DNA from 3 places in the Bradyrhizobium sp. MOS001 genome. Region 3 is predicted to be linked to each of the others. Evidence: riboswitches for the same ligand, from Rfam matches in the RefSeq annotation. Region 3 holds a riboswitch; each other region holds the start of a gene.
What was found. A riboswitch is a leader RNA that binds a small molecule or an ion and turns the genes downstream of it on or off. The one in region 3 is predicted to bind cobalamin.
Positions count from the first base shown of each region.

Region 1: linked by a shared signal. The riboswitch ahead of CT676_RS15150 (TonB-dependent receptor) and the one ahead of CT676_RS28405 (energy-coupling factor ABC transporter permease) in region 3 are both predicted to bind cobalamin.
Region 2: linked by a shared signal. The riboswitch ahead of CT676_RS02680 (ribonucleoside-diphosphate reductase subunit alpha) and the one ahead of CT676_RS28405 (energy-coupling factor ABC transporter permease) in region 3 are both predicted to bind cobalamin.

Region 1 is NZ_SPVJ01000009.1:45,563-50,647, reverse strand. It holds gene CT676_RS15155 (GFA family protein) at 1-273, opposite strand, end outside; gene CT676_RS15150 (TonB-dependent receptor) at 412-2,760, opposite strand; cobalamin riboswitch at 2,960-3,168, opposite strand; gene CT676_RS15145 (hypothetical protein) at 3,400-3,765, shown strand; gene CT676_RS15140 (FixH family protein) at 3,868-4,260, shown strand; gene CT676_RS15135 (efflux RND transporter periplasmic adaptor subunit) at 4,345-5,085, shown strand, end outside.
Region 2 is NZ_SPVJ01000001.1:555,539-560,623, reverse strand. It holds gene CT676_RS45100 (TonB-dependent receptor) at 1-580, shown strand, start outside; gene CT676_RS02690 (hypothetical protein) at 598-1,608, shown strand; gene CT676_RS02685 (hypothetical protein) at 1,670-2,248, shown strand; cobalamin riboswitch at 2,362-2,580, shown strand; partial or broken gene CT676_RS02680 (ribonucleoside-diphosphate reductase subunit alpha) at 2,702-5,085, shown strand, end outside.
Region 3 is NZ_SPVJ01000029.1:52,029-57,113, forward strand. It holds gene CT676_RS28390 (histidine phosphatase family protein) at 51-623, shown strand; gene cobT (nicotinate-nucleotide--dimethylbenzimidazole phosphoribosyltransferase) at 630-1,682, opposite strand; gene cobF (precorrin-6A synthase (deacetylating)) at 1,693-2,442, opposite strand; gene CT676_RS28405 (energy-coupling factor ABC transporter permease) at 2,484-3,161, opposite strand; cobalamin riboswitch at 3,198-3,416, opposite strand; gene cobA (uroporphyrinogen-III C-methyltransferase) at 3,462-4,193, opposite strand; gene CT676_RS28415 (cobyrinate a,c-diamide synthase) at 4,190-5,085, opposite strand, start outside.

The DNA.
Region 1 (5,085 bases), on a different contig from region 3:
GATGACCCCGGGCAACATGTCGGCATTGACATAAAACAGGCCGGTTCCGCAGTCGCCGCAAAAGTGCCGCCGGGCATTTTCCGAGGAGTGATACACCTTGGGCTCGCCCTTGGTCACCTTGACGGCATCGTCCGCGTACATCGTCCAGCCGACGACGGGAGCGCCCGCGTGAAGCCTGCAATCGCGGCAGTGACACAGCGCGTGCACGATCGCTTCGCCCTCGACCTGATAGCGGATCGCGCCGCAGTGACAACCGCCGGTGATGGTGCTCATGCGTTCCTCCCGATGGAAGACAGGTCTCGTTGATCGATAGCTCTCGAGACCTGCGGCTTCAACGGCGCAATCGATTTGCGATTGCGTCCTACTGTCGCGTGACAACTCCTGCCACGGCGCGGGCGAGGTGATCCGCGACTACCACTTGAACGAAGCCGCGATCTCGTAGCTGCGCGGCGCGCCCAGGATGATCTGGTCGGTGTAACCCGGATCGCCCCAGGCCGCGTAGAGCTTGTTGGTCAGGTTCCTCACGCGAAAGCTGATCCGGGTCTGGTCGACGCCCGGGAAATAGGCTTTTGGAATATCGACGAACGCGTATGCGTCGAAGATCGTGTAGGCGTCCATCGTGACCAGATTGTCCTGGAAGTTGAAGCGGTCGCCGACGTGACGGACGAGGCCGCCGATCTCGACCGGCAGCTTCGTGTCGAAGCGATAGGAGGCGCCGGCGTTGGCGATGAAGTTGGGAACGTTGGGCGGCGTCTTGCCCGAATAGGACTGGAAGTCGCCATTGCCGTCGACATAGGTGAAGTCGATGAAGCGCGACTGCACGAAGGCGACGTTGCCCCATAGTTTCAGGCCCGCGACCGGATTGACCGCGGCGGCGATCTCGACGCCCTTGGAGGCCATCTTGCCGGCGACGTTGAAGAGGATGCCGCTTTCGGGGACGTAGACGTTCTTGCGCTCGATGTCGAAGGCCGAGAACGTGGCCTCCGCGCGCCTGTCGGCCGACAGCAGCTTCACGCCGGTCTCGTAGGTCCGCGACGTCGTGAGCAGCAGCGGCGTCGTGGGCCTGAGGATGAAGATGTTCGCCACCGTCGGGTCGGCTGCCGTCGCGTACTGGCTGTAAAGCATCACGCCGGGCGCGATGTCCCAGGTGTAGCCGATGCGTCCGGTGACCGGATTGAACGTCTTCGAGAAAGGATAGTTGGCTTTCAGGAGGCCATTCTCGTCGAAGCGGGTCCGCGACAGCTCGATATTCTCAAAACGGATGCCGCCGATCAGCGCAAAGGTCGAGGTCAGCTTGAGCCGGTCCTCGAACGACAGCGAGGCGGTGTCGAGATGGGTGTAGATCTTCTCGTCGCTGCGCGGGCCGTAGAGGCCGCGGTCCGGATTGAGGAGGTCGACGTAGTCATTGAAGAACAGCGTGTCCTGCGAGACGTTGAACTGGTTGCTGCTCGCCGCCACGGTGGCGACGAAGCGATTGTCCATTCCGCCGAGATTGGAATTGACGGTGAGGTCGGTGATGTTGCCGTAGAGCCGCTGCGCGTGATCGAGCGCCAGGCGCTCGCGGTAGATGCTCTGCGCGCCTGCGAAATTGCCTACGGTCTGGTCAAACGACGAGATCTCGTTGTTGAACCAGTGCCGGTGGGCGTCATAGCCATAGACCAGGCTCTTCAGCGAGATGTTGTTGGTGATGTCCCATTGAAAGCCGCTGCGCAGCCAGAGCTCGTTGGCGCCGCTGTGATTGTCGAGCACGTTGTAGTTCGTGGTCAGCGTGCGCGCGTCGATGGTGACCGGGACCGGCGTGCCGCCGCCGAGGTAATAGTTGCTCCAGAGGCCGGAGACGACGCCATACGTCGGCACGATGCCCGGCGCGTTCGCCGGCACCAGCGGCGTCCCCCAGTAGAAGCGGTCGTTGTCCTGCCTGTATTCGGTCGCGCCCCAGATCCTCAGGTTCTCGTTGACGCGATAGTTCAGCTGGCCCGAGACGTTGCTGAGCTTCGAATAGGTGTCGTCGATAAAGCCCTTGTTGTTGAAATGGCTGATGTCGAAGCGGTAGTCGAGGCCGTTGATCAGCGTGCTGCCGCCCGATCCGTAACCGGCGCGATAGCCGTTGAAGGAATCGTAGGAAGTGAAGGCGTCGTTGACGATTGGTCCGGTGTGCGGCGCCTTGTTCACGTAGTTGATGGCGCCGCCGGTCGCACCGAGGCCCGCCACCAGCGAGTCCGGTCCCTTGATGATCTCGACCTGCTGGAGACCAGCCACGTCCATGGGACGGCCGGTCATGGTCGACGGCCCGATCGGGATTCCGTTGTAGAGCGTGGAGATCTGGTCGCCGGAAAAGCCACGCATCGAGAAGATGGCGGGCGCGCCGGGCGCATCGCCGCCGGTGACGCCGACTGCAGCCTTGGCGACGTCGGTCGTGGTCCGGATGCCCAGGTTCTGCATCGTCTGTTGACCGATGACCTCGACGGTCGCCGGCATCTCGCGCGCCGTGATGCCGAGCCGGGAGCCGACGTCGGTGACGGCTGCCGTATTGAGCGGCGTCTGTACCGGCCCGCTCGGAGCTTGCGCGGCCGGAACGGCGACAGCAGGGGCGCCACGATTGCGTCCCGCGGCGCGCCGGGCCGCGCGCTGCTTCTGAGTGCCGGGGCTGACGGCAGGAGCCTGTCGCGGCGCAGGCGGCGACACGATCACCGGGCCGACCTCCCGGGAGCGGTTGTCCTGCGCCGCGCTTTGCGCGAGCGCCGCGGACGACAAGGACACCGACGAGAGCAGAGTAATCAGGAAAGCACGCGATAACGCTGGCCTTGCGCCAGCACGGAAATGAAGATTTTGCACGACAACGCTCTGCGGCGACGCAAACAAACCGTCACCGCGGTTGCCTTAGTCATCCACCTTCGCCCCAGGCGGCGGATGCACCGGCTACTTGTCCGACATCAGGGCACCCCGCCCAATGCGTTCGCGCGTGACCATGGCTGGTAGCAGGTTTCCTGGCTCGCGGGTCATCGCCTTCGACCACCTTCCCAGAGGCCCAAGCGGGGCTCCAGTGGTTCGTTTGGTCGTCGGCTATCCGCCTACAGTTGCGGGGGCAGCCGCGGAATTGCCCACTGAGGTGGACGCACCGCATTCCCTTGAAGAGTCCTTGCGGACACTACCGATCACGAAACTGGCATCAGGGGATGAGCGCGTCAACATCCGCGCGGGCTGCTGGACGGGCCGGTCGGTCGATGGTGGCCTTGTGTTGCTGTTTTGCACGATAGTCCGAAGGACCGCGTCGAAACGTCCAACCCGGCCTCCGGACGAGCCTGGGTAACGAACGCTTGACCACGATCAATAACTGCCTTTGGTGTCCGAGTATGCTACTGAGGCCGAGTTCCGGCCCGACAAGGTAAGTCGATATTGATGCAGTTCGTCCGTACCATCCTGGCAGTCGCCATCGCCATATCCTTGGCGATGCTGCCGGTTGGCGCGTCCGCGGCGAACCTCGCAATGTCGTCGGATGGCATGCAGACGGCCATGCACATGAGCGGCGACGCCGACATGTCGATGGACGATTGTTGTCCCGACATGAAGGGAACGGGCTCCCATAGCGGCGGCTACAAGTGCGGGATGGGCTTCTGCTGCGTCGGTGGGATCATCGCGCTCGGTGATGTCAGGCCCGTGGCGTTCGAACGTCTCGCCGTCATGGCCAGCACGATGGCTATTCCCCCGGATCAGGTCGTTTCCTTCCGCGGCGGCAGTCCTCCTTTCCGACCTCCTCGAATCTGATCTCGCAAAGCCCGAGACGCGAGCGGCGTGCCTGCTCGCGACGACGACTGACGTGCGCGCTTCACGCGCCACGGCGAAAGATCAATTCATGAGGACAGGACAATGCTTTCCAAAATCAGCACCGCGGCTCTCGCCGCCACCCTTTCGCTTGCCGCTTCCGCCGCGATGGCGGGCGCGGGCGACTACGCCTTCGAGCCCGTCACTCCGCAGATGAAGAAGGGCGAAGACGTCACGCTCGCCGTTCGCCTGACGAACAAGCAGACCGGCAAGCCGATACCGGACGCAGTCATCTTCAAAAGCCGCCTCGACATGGCCCCGGACGGGATGGCCGAGATGGAATCGGCGGTCGCGCCGCTGCCGTCCAGGGAGCCGGGTGTGTACGCCTTCAAGACGGACCTGCCGATGGCTGGACGCTACCAGATGACGCTGTCCGTGAAGGTGCAGGGCGAACCGGAGACCGTCACCGGCAAGGTGATCGTCACGGCGGTCAAGTGAGCGTTCGGGCGCTGCCCGGCGGCGCCCGACATTCCCCTTTTTCCTTCACACGGACGCGCGCTCCCGGGCGCGCGGATACACCATATGAAAACGCTGCGTCTCCTGACGGCTCTTGCGCTGGGCGGTGGCCTGGTCCTGGCCGGCTACTACTGGCATTCGAACGGTGCGGGCTGGCTCGCTGAGGCCGACATATCATCGGCTGCGGCTGGCGCGGAGCGAACGCCGCTTTACTACCGCGATCCAAGCGGTGCGCCGCTCTGGTCTGCGGGTCAGAAGAAGGACGACCGCGGGCGGGACTATGTGCCGGTCTACGACGACGATGGAGCGGCCGTCGCGCCGGCGCTACCGAAGGCGCAAGCGGCTTCGCCGCGAAAAATCCTCTACTACCGCAATCCGATGGGGCTGCCCGACACGTCGCCCGTCCCAAAGAAGGATCCGATGGGGATGGACTATGTCGCCGTTTACGAAGGCGACGACACCGACGACGGCACGGTGAAGCTGTCGCCCGGCAAGATCCAGCGCGCGGGCGTGAAGTCCGAGCCCGTCGCGCGGCGCCCGATCCGGGTCTCGGTGAAGGCGCCCGGCACGATCCAGCTCGATGAACGCCGCGTGTCGGTGATCGCGATGCGCGCCGAGAGCTTCGTGCAGAAGGTCGCCGACGTGACGACCGGCACGCGCGTGAAGGCCGGCCAGCCGCTGATGGAAATCTACAGTTCGGCGGTGGCGTCCGCGGCGGCGGAATATCTCGCGACGATCACCTCCAGGACGGTCGGCGGTGTCGAGATGTACGGCCGCGGCTCGCGGCAGCGGCTGGTCAATCTCGAC
Region 2 (5,085 bases), on a different contig from region 3:
GGAAAGCGTCGGATATGACGCCGGCTTCGAGCAACCCTTGTTTGGCGATCGCGTTCGCTTCGGCTCGACCTACTTCCGCAACAACATCACGGACCTGATCCAGAGCACGTTCGATCCCGTGACGTTCGCGAGCACCAACACCAATATCGGCAAGGCGATCACGGAGGGCACGGAGAGCTTCGTCGCGGCTGCGATCACGGACCGGCTTCGCGTTCGTGCCGACTACACTTTTACCCGCGCGGTGGATGCGACGGCGGGACTGGAGCTGCTGAGGCGTCCGAAGGAGAAGTGGAGCGCAAATGTCATCTGGAATCCGATCGATCCGCTGACACTTTCCGCAACCGTGTTGCACGTCGGGAGTTTCGTCGATGGTAACCGCGACTTCAGCATTCTGCGTCTGCTGGCTCCAGCCTACACTGTCGTCAACGTCGCAGCCGAATATCTGGTCACCGACCAGGTGAAGGTGTTCGGCCGGGTCGATAATCTCGCCAATGTGCACTATCAAAATCCGACCGGCTTTCTGCAGCCGGGACTGGGCGTCTATGGCGGCATTCGCCTGGCGAATTACGACGTCAGATAGCGAGAGAGAGAAGCCTCATGACGACGGCCGATCCGCTCATGGACCTGATCGCAAGCCAGCTTGCCGACGCTGAGGCCGGCTGGAGCGTCGGCACGTTCGGTGCCATTGCCGAGTTCACACGCGAGCCCGGTGAGGCCTTCGATATGGAGCAGTCTCGCAACGGGATCAGCGCCGTGACGCAGAAGGGTGGGATACGCGTTGTCTCCCACCCGGATCTGCGCCTGATCGCATCGGAATCGCCGACCACGGAGAGCTGGAGCCACCGCATCGCGCTGTGTCTTCCGCATGAAGCCAGCGCCATGAGTGGTCGTACCGTGCTGACCGAGCTCGGTCCGGATATCGAGGCGCTCCTGACGAGGGATCGCAGCGGCATCCTGTTCGACCTTGGCCTCGGAACGTTGCAGGTCGACGCCTGCATCCGTGTCAGCGATGCCGATGCCGTCGCCGCGCTCAGGAGCCGCACGGGCCAATCCGTGTTCGCGCCCGAAAGCGACGCCATGCGGATCATTCTGGCCGCCAATCCGCACCGCGTCTTCATCAGCCGCATCGGGCGCGCCGAGGTATTCCAGCCGATCCCGCCGCCGGGCGGGCAAAGCCCTGACGGCCCGCACACCCACGTCTCGCCAAAGCTGCTTGCGCATCGCCGCACCCATGCCGCCACCGAGCCGCTGCCTGAGGGGTGGATCCCCTGCGCGCATCTCTATCCGGCCCATCCGCTCCGCGATCAGCTCGGCCGCAAGCGCGCTTTTCGGCCGGATCATCACGCAGCCTTCCAGGCGCTGCTCGAACTCTATGGGCTGCCGGAGCTGACGGCGTGCAAGAGGGCCGTGGTCGAGGCGGTCGCGAAGGGGCGGGGATCTGAGACGGCGACGCTTCCGCCCGATCGCACGGCGCGCGCCACCGTTCGCGTGGCCTTGCGCCAATTGGCGGCCAAGGAGCCGCACACCGTGACACTCGCCGCCTGGCTTGCCGCCTACGACCGGCGCGATCCAGCCGAGACTGAAGATCCCATGGAGGCTCTTCACTGAGTCAGACGTGATGCCGCGTTCCAGCAAAATTGTGCTACAAATCCCACAAGGAGATCGTTCCATGACTGTCACCATCCTGCCGCCCCACGCCGACCGTTTCCGCCTTCATCCGGTCGCGTCGCGCATCGCGCCGATGTTCTGCTTTGCACTGCTGACGGTGTCATGCGCGCTCGCGAGCTTCGCGCTTGCCTGCGCGACGCCGTTTGCGGCGTTCGCCGTCGTCGCCGCCGCGATGCTGCCGATGCGTCCGGCGCTGCTCGTCGTCACCGGCGCCTGGCTCGTGAACCAGACCATCGGCTTTGGCGTGCTGCACTATCCCATCGATGGCAGCACCATCGCCTGGGGCTTTGTCATCGGTGCTGCCGCGTTGCTGTCGACGGCAGCGGCATCGACCGTTCTCCGCCTGCTGCCGCAGGGCCGCACGCCGCTGATGCTGGCCATCGCGCTCGTCGCCGCCTACGCCGCCTATGAGCTCGCGCTGCTTGCCGCGACGCCGTTCCTTGGCGGAGAGGGCGCGTTCACTGCGGCCATCGTGACGCGCATCGGGCTGACCAGCGCCGTCTGGCTCGCCGGCCTCGTCGCCGCCTGCGAGATCGTCCGCCTGGTCGATCCGTTCGGGCGCGCGATGCGGAACGCGTAATGCTGGATGTGCGTCATCCCAAGGGTTGCGCGAGCCAGGCGGGAACTCCCGCATTCCACAGGGAACACCGCTTCCGGCCCGCAACGAATCGTTGACACCCGGCTGCATATGTCACCACATGTGGGCGTCACGGTTCCGCTGGATCGCAAGATTTAGTGGCTAAGAGGGAAGCCGGTGAACCGCGCGAGAGCGCGGAATTCCGGCGCTGCCCCCGCAACTGTCAGCAGCGAGCTGCTTCCGAACAATCGTCACTGGTGCCTTTCGCGCCGGGAAGACGGGAAGTGGGCGACGACCTGCGAGCCAGGAGACCTGCCGCGACGATCTGAACGTCCACGGGCGGGGTGTCCGGCGGTCGCTTGCACGCACCGCCCGGCAACTCTGCCGCCGGCGTTTCTGCAGCGTCCTTCCTTACAGCCCCGTTCAAACACAACGCGCGCATCACGGGGCCCTTTGATGTCACTCAACCTGCACGACGCGGACACCGCTTCCGCACCCATCGTTCATTTGCGTCCACAATCGCTTGCGCCTGCTTCGAGCGAGCCGGCCATGCAGATCATCCGTCGCAACGGCAAGGTCTCGCCGTTCGATTCCGCGAAGATCGCGGTCGCCATGACCAAGGCGTTTCTTGCGGTCGAAGGCACCAGTGCGGTCGCCTCGCGCCGCGTCCATGAGAGCGTGGAGCAGCTGACGGCCGAAGTCGTCGCTGCGTTGATGCGGCGGGCAGGCGAGGGACGCACCTTCCATATCGAGGATGTGCAGGACCAGGTCGAGCTCGCCTTGATGCGGAGCGAGCACCACAAGGTCGCACGCGCCTATGTGCTGTACCGCGAGGAGCGGTCGCGCCAGCGCGCCGAGGAGGCGGCCGCGGAAGCGACGCCCGCTGTCGCGCCGGCACTTCATGTCACGCTCGCCGACGGTTCGCGCGTTGGTCTCGACACCAAGCGGCTTGCGCTGATTATCGGCGAAGCCTGCGCCGGTCTCGACGGCGTCTCCGCGGCACCCGTGCTCACCGAGACCACCCGCAATCTCTACGACGGCATCAGCCAGGACGAACTGGCGCTGGCCTCGATCATGGCCGCACGCACGCTGGTCGAGCAGGAGCCGAATTATGCTTATGTCAGTGCGCGCCTGCTGCTGGACAAGCTCCGCGGCGAGGTGCTGTCCTATGTCCATGCCGGGCCGACCTTCGCCTCGCAGGCCGATATGGCTGTGCGCTATGCCGAATATTACCCGGCCTACGTGAAGACCGGCATCGTTGCCGAACTGCTCGATCCTGAACTGGCCCGCTTCGACCTCGGCCGGATCGCGGCTGCACTCAAGCCCGAGCGCGACCTGAACTTCCAGTTCCTCGGCCTCCAGACGCTGTACGACCGCTACTTCCTGCACGTCCGCGGCAAGCGGATCGAACTGCCGCAAGCTTTCTTCATGCGCGTCGCGATGGGTCTTGCGGTGCGCGAGATCGACCGAGAGGCCAGGGCGATCGAGTTCTACGATCTGCTGTCATCGTTCGACTTCATGGCCTCGACGCCGACGCTGTTCAATTCGGGTACGCTGCGTCCGCAATTGTCGTCCTGTTTTCTCACGACAGTCTCGGACGACCTCGACGGCATCTTCAAGTCGATCAAGGACAACGCACTGCTGGCAAAATATTCCGGCGGCCTCGGCAACGACTGGACGCCGGTCCGTGGGCTCGGCGCCCACATCAAGGGCACCAACGGCGAGAGCCAGGGCATCATCCCGTTCCTGAAGGTTGCCAACGACACCGCGATTGCCGTCAACCAGGGCGGCAAGCGCAAGGGCGCGGTCTGCGCCTATCTGGAGACCTGACACGTCGACATCGAGGAATTCCTCGACCTGCGCAAGAACACCGGCGACGACCGCCGTCGTACCCACGACATGAACACCGCCAATTGGGTGCCGGACCTGTTCATGCAGCGCGTCGATGCCGATGGCGAATGGACGCTGTTTTCGCCCGACGAGACGCCCGATTTGCACGATCTATACGGCGGGGCGTTCAAGACGGCTTACGAGGCCTATGAGGCCAAGGCGAAAGCCGGCGGCATGCGCGTCTTCAAGACCGTGCGCGCGAGCGACCTCTGGCGTCGCATGCTGACCATGCTGTTCGAGACCGGTCATCCCTGGATCACCTTCAAGGACCCCTGCAACCTGCGTTCGCCGCAGCGGCACGTTGGCGTGATCCACTCGTCGAACCTCTGCACCGAGATCACGCTGAACACCTCCGCCGACGAGGTCGCGGTCTGCAATCTCGGCTCCATCAACATGCTCAACCATGTCGGGCCTGATGGTGTCGACCAGGCCAAGCTGAAGCGGACGGTGACCACCGCCGTCCGGATGCTCGACAACGTCATCGACATCAATTTCTACACCATCCCGGAGGCGCGTCGCTCCAACATGCGTCATCGTCCCGTCGGGCTCGGCCTCATGGGCTTTCAGGAAGCGCTTCAGGTCCAGCGCATTCCGACCGCGTCCGACGCGGCAGTGGCGTTTGCCGACACCAGCATGGAGGCAATCTCGTTCCACGCGATCGAAGCGTCGTCCGATCTCGCCGCGGAGCGCGGACGCTATCCGAGCTTCGAGGGCTCGCTGTGGTCGAAGGGCGTCTTGCCGCTCGACTCCATCCAGCTTCTCGCCGACGCGCGCGGTGGTCTCGACGTCGATCGCTCCGCAACACTCGACTGGGATCGCCTCCGCGAGAAGGTCACGTCCAGCGGCATGCGCAACTCGAACGTCATGGCGATCGCGCCGACGGCGACGATCTCCAACATCTGCGGCGTCTCGCAGTCGATCGAGCCGAACTATCAGAACCTGTTCGTGAA
Region 3 (5,085 bases):
GTGCCGCTGCGACGTTATTACCACAGCGACCAACTTCCTTGGAGATAGGCATGGAAGGCGAGACCTTCCTCTGGCTGATACGGCATGCGCCCGTCGACGGCGTCAAAGGGACGATCCACGCGGCCGACGCGCCCGCCGATCTCGGCGATCGCGTGCAACTGGAGGCGTTGCGGCAGAGGCTTCCGCCAGATGCTGCGAGCTTGGTGAGCCCGGCGCGACGTACGGTTGAGACGGCGCGCGCGCTGGGACTCGAACCCGCGTTGGTGCCCGAATTTGGCGAGCAGGATTTTGGCGACTGGACCGGCCGGCGGCATGACGAACTCGCTGCGACCGGCGGGGAGACCTATGCGCAGTTCTGGAGCGATCCGGCGCACGGTCGGCCGCCGGGCGGCGAAAGTTTTGAGGATCAGGTCGCGCGTGTCCGGCTGGGTCTCGCGCAAATCGGCGCCGGCTCGGCAACGCTCGTCGTTCACTCCGGCACCATCCGCGCCGCGCTCTGCATTGCGCTGGATCTGACACCACAAGCGGCCCTGCGCTTCGTGATCGATCCGTTGTCACTGACCCGGATCGACCGGCTCGCCACCGGCTGGCGCGTCGTCGCGGTCAATCAGCGCGCGGCTTGAGCTAGATCAGGCCGGGCGATCCGGCACGTTGGCCTGCGCGAAGGTCGCCATGCCGTTGTGAAGGCTGCACGCGAGCCGCACCAGCGGCAGCGCGATGGCCGCCCCCGATCCTTCGCCGAGCCTGAGATCGAGGCTGATCAACGGCTGCACGTTCAGCGCACGCAGCACCAGCCGATGTCCCTGCTCCGCCGATTGATGCGACGGCAGCAGGAATGGCTGGCACGACGGGTTCAGCCGCACCGCCGCCAGCGCTGCCACGGATACGATGAAGCCATCGATCAACACGGGAATGCGGGCTTGCGCAGCAGCAATGATGGCGCCGCAAATCGCCGCGATCTCGAGGCCGCCGACCGCGCACAGAATTTGTTCCGGCGAAGCGCCCGCAACGCCGTAACGCGCGATCGCAGCGTCGATCACGCGCGCCTTGTGCGCGCGGCCGGCCGCGTCGACGCCGGTACCGCAGCCCGCGATCTCCTCGGCACTGATGCCGAGCAGGCTCGCCGCAATCGCCGCCGACGTCGTGGTATTGCCGATGCCCATCTCGCCGAAGATCAGGAGATCGGGCCTGCTGGCTTCTGCGCGCGCGACTGCGCGCTGACCGGCTTCGAAGGCGAATGCCAGCTCCGTGGGGGGGAGCGCTGCTTCCACGCTGAAGTCGCGCGTGCCGCTGCGCGGCTTGTCAGTGACGATTCCTGCCATCTCCTCCTGCGCCAGCGTACCGGCGTCGACGACCTCAAGGTTTGAGCCAAGCTCACGCGCCAGCACCGAGATCGCGGCACCGCCCGAGGCAAAATTCGCCATCATCGCGATGGTCACTCCTTGCGGATAGGCCGACACGCCCTGCGCGACGATGCCGTGATCGCCGGCGAAGACGATGATCGGCACTCGCGCGGCGCGCGGCTGCTCGGTCGCCTGGAGGCCCGCAAGCTCGACCGCAAGCTGCTCCAGCCGGCCGAGCGCGCCGGCCGGTTTTGTGAGTTGCGCCTGACGCGCGAGCGCCGCCTCGCGGTGGACAGCGGAGACATCGGGGCATTTCCGGGTGACCCATTCAGGGAGCATGCTGCCTCGCTTACGGCCGGCGCTTGAGAATGTAGCTGTCCATGATCCAGCCATGCCGTTCGCGCGCATCCTGTCGCGCGGCGACGATGTGCGGGGCGATCTCGGCCAGAACGCCCGACATGACGATCTGATCGGGCATGCCGAGATAGGCGCCCCACCAGATGTGCAGCCCCGCAGGATCGAGCGACTGGAACGCCGTGCCGCCGTCGAGCATCACCACCACGGTATCGACGCCCTGCGGCCAGCCACCCTCGCGCAAGCGGCGCCCCGTCGTGACGAGGAAGGGCTCGCCGATGTCGTTGAGCGGCAGCGCATGCGCCGCGCACAGCGCCTGGATCGAAGTGATGCCGGGCACGACGTCGATATCAGGCAAGGGATCGAGCCGCCGCGCAATGCGCAGCGACGAATCATACAGTGAGGGATCGCCCCAGATCAGCAGCGCGACTTTGCCATCATCACCGAGATGGCTGGCGATCGTCTGCGACCAGGCCGCGGCCACGGCCTCGTGCCAATCGTCCACGCCCTTGTGATAATCCGCTTCACCGGCATCGCGCACGGGAAGATCGAACTCGGCAATGCGTGTCGTTTGATTGGTGAGCACATCCGCGCAGATCGTCCGCCTGAGATCTGCGAGATCGGACTTCGCCGTCCCCTTGCGCGGGATCAGGATGAGATCGGCCGCGTTGATGGCTTGAACGGCGGCGCGCGTGAGCTGCTCGGGATCGCCGCAACCGATGCCTATCAGGGAGAGCGTGAGCATCGCGCGTTCAGGGGCGGCCATGACGGCCGCCCCTTTGTCTCTTAAGCCGCGTTGTGCAGGCGCGGCGTGACGAGACCGGGCGCGGTGACGCCACGCAGCGATTTTGCCAGTGCCAGCACACCGAGGTCGGCCAGCGGCTCGATCACTATGACGAGCGCGTAGGAGGCCGCGAAGGTCGCGATGTTGACGAGGTTGGTCGCACCGAAGCCCGAGCCATAGAGCGCCCAGAACGCAACCCAGGCGATGACGCCGGCCTGATACGTGGTCGACAGCGCCAGCGCCTGCCGATACCTGAGATCGACATAGGCGGTGTTGCGGGCAATGATCCGCGCGGCGATCGCCTGGATCCCGAACAGCGGCACCAGCAGCGTGGTGACGTTCATGCCGAATTGCGGCAGATCGGGCGGCTCGAAGAAGATGCCCTGGAACAACAGTCCGAACGCAAGGCCGAAGGCCGCGGGCGCCGCCCCAAACAGCAGGAACAGGGTCGAGCCAAGGATGAAGTGCACCTCGGAGACGCCGACCGGGAAGTGCGGCAGGATCTCGAAGAAGACGAACACGAGGCCCGTGGTGGCGAGCGTCCGCGCCGCGAACGACGTGATGCCCTGCTCGCGCACGGTCTCGACCGCGAGCTTCAGCGCAACGCCGCCGACGGCGATGCCGGTTGCGTAACTCAACACGAGCTTGGCGCCCGATACAACTCCGGGTTCGATATGCATGGTTCAGTTCCTTCCTGCCGTCACACCCGACGGCCTTGGCCACAAAACATGCACGGCCGGTCTCCTGGCTCGCGGTTCACTGGGGTTCTCCGGCCTTCCCGGGCCTTGCGGCCCAGTGGCTGATCGGAGTCCCTCACCGCTTACAGTCGCGGGGGCGGCTGGGGTTTTGGGCGGCGCAACTGTCCGCCCACCCCCATTCCCGATTATGCTCTGGCGGCTTGCACCACCCCGAGCACCATGCGTCTCCTGTGTGCCCCTTTCGCCAGCCGGGCGTCAAGGGGCGAAGGGCGGCCGGGACGGTCATGACGGATAATCGCCCGCCAGCGCGCCGAACAGGATCACGGCAGCCGTCGAGGCGGCGCCGCCCCGCGCAAGCTGTTCGGCCAGCTCGGCAATGGTGGTGCGGACCAGCCGCTCGTCGGGACGACCGAGGGATTCGGCGAACAGCGCCGGGGTATCCGGCGCGAGGCCGTGCTCGATCAATTTTGCGACAAGCGCCGGAAAGGTGCGCCGGCCCATATAGACCACGGTGGTCGCTTCGGGATCCGCCAGCGCCGCCCAGTTCAAATTCTGCGGCAGCTCGCCGGTGACATCGGCCCCGGTCACGAACTGCACCCGGCGCGACGTGTGGCGCCGGGTCAGGGGAATGCCGGCTTGCGCGGCGGCGACACAGGCCGAGGTGATTCCGGGAATGATCTCGTAGCCGATGCCGGCTTCGCGCAGCGCCTCCAGCTCCTCCTCGAGCCGGCCAAAGATACCGGCATCGCCCGATTTCAGCCGCACCACACGGACGCCGGCCGCGGCGTAGTCGATCAGCAGGCGGTTGACGTGGTGCTGCTTGGTCGAGGGCCGCCCTGCCCGCTTCCCGACCGCGACGAGATTGGCGCCGGGCCGGGCCAGATCGAGGATCGCGCCGGAGGCGAGGTCGTCATAGAGCACGACGTCGGCATCGCGCAGCCGCGCGGCGCCTTTGAGCGTGAGGAGCTCGGGGTCGCCGGGGCCGGCCGAGATGAAAGTGACAAAACCGCTCACCGATCCTCCGCGATCAGATGGAAGAACGTGCCGGTGGCTTGTCCCCGCCGCGAGCCGGTCTCGGCGATGACCGCGCCTGTTGCATCGTGCACGACCGCCAGCGGCGTATCGGGCTGCGCGATAATCGTCGAATAGTGGAACTCATGACCGCGCAGGCGCGCACCGACCTGATGGCCCGGCATCGGCGCGGCGAGCGCAGCGAGACGATAGCCGAGATGCATGCGGCGCTTGGCAAAGCTCGTCTCCAGTCCGAGCAGGCCCGTCATCTCATGGCGAATGCCGTCGGCGTCGGTCAGAGCGGTTCCCAGCACCATATAGCCTCCGCATTCGCCGTGCACCGGCCGTGTGTCAGCGAACGCGCGCAAGCCACTGCGAAAGCGGGCATTGGCCGCGATCTTCCCCGCGTGCAGCTCGGGATAGCCGCCGGGCAGCCAGCAGACGTCGGCGCTCGCGTCGGGCGCTTCATCGGCAAGCGGCGAGAATGTCGAGATCTCGGCGCCGGCCGCGCGCCAGGCCTCCAGCATGTGCGGATAGATGAAGGAGAACGCGGCATCGCGGGCCAACGCAATGCGCTGCCCGGGCGGCGTCACGTTCATGCCGTTTACCGCCGGTTGCGGCGACCAGCTTGCTGCCGATCGCAGCACCGCATCGAGATCGACATGCTCGGCGACGAAGCGCGCGGCTTCGTCGATCAGCTTGCCGATCTCGGCCTGCTCCTCGGCCTGCACCAGGCCGAGATGCCGTTTCGGCAGGCTGATCTCGGCATGACGCGGCAGCGCGCCGAACACGGCGATGCCGGCGTCGTTGAGTGCACGCCGCACGAGATCTTCATGCCGTGGGCTGGCGACGCGGTTGAGCACCACGCCGGCAAGGCGCACACCGGCTCGATAGT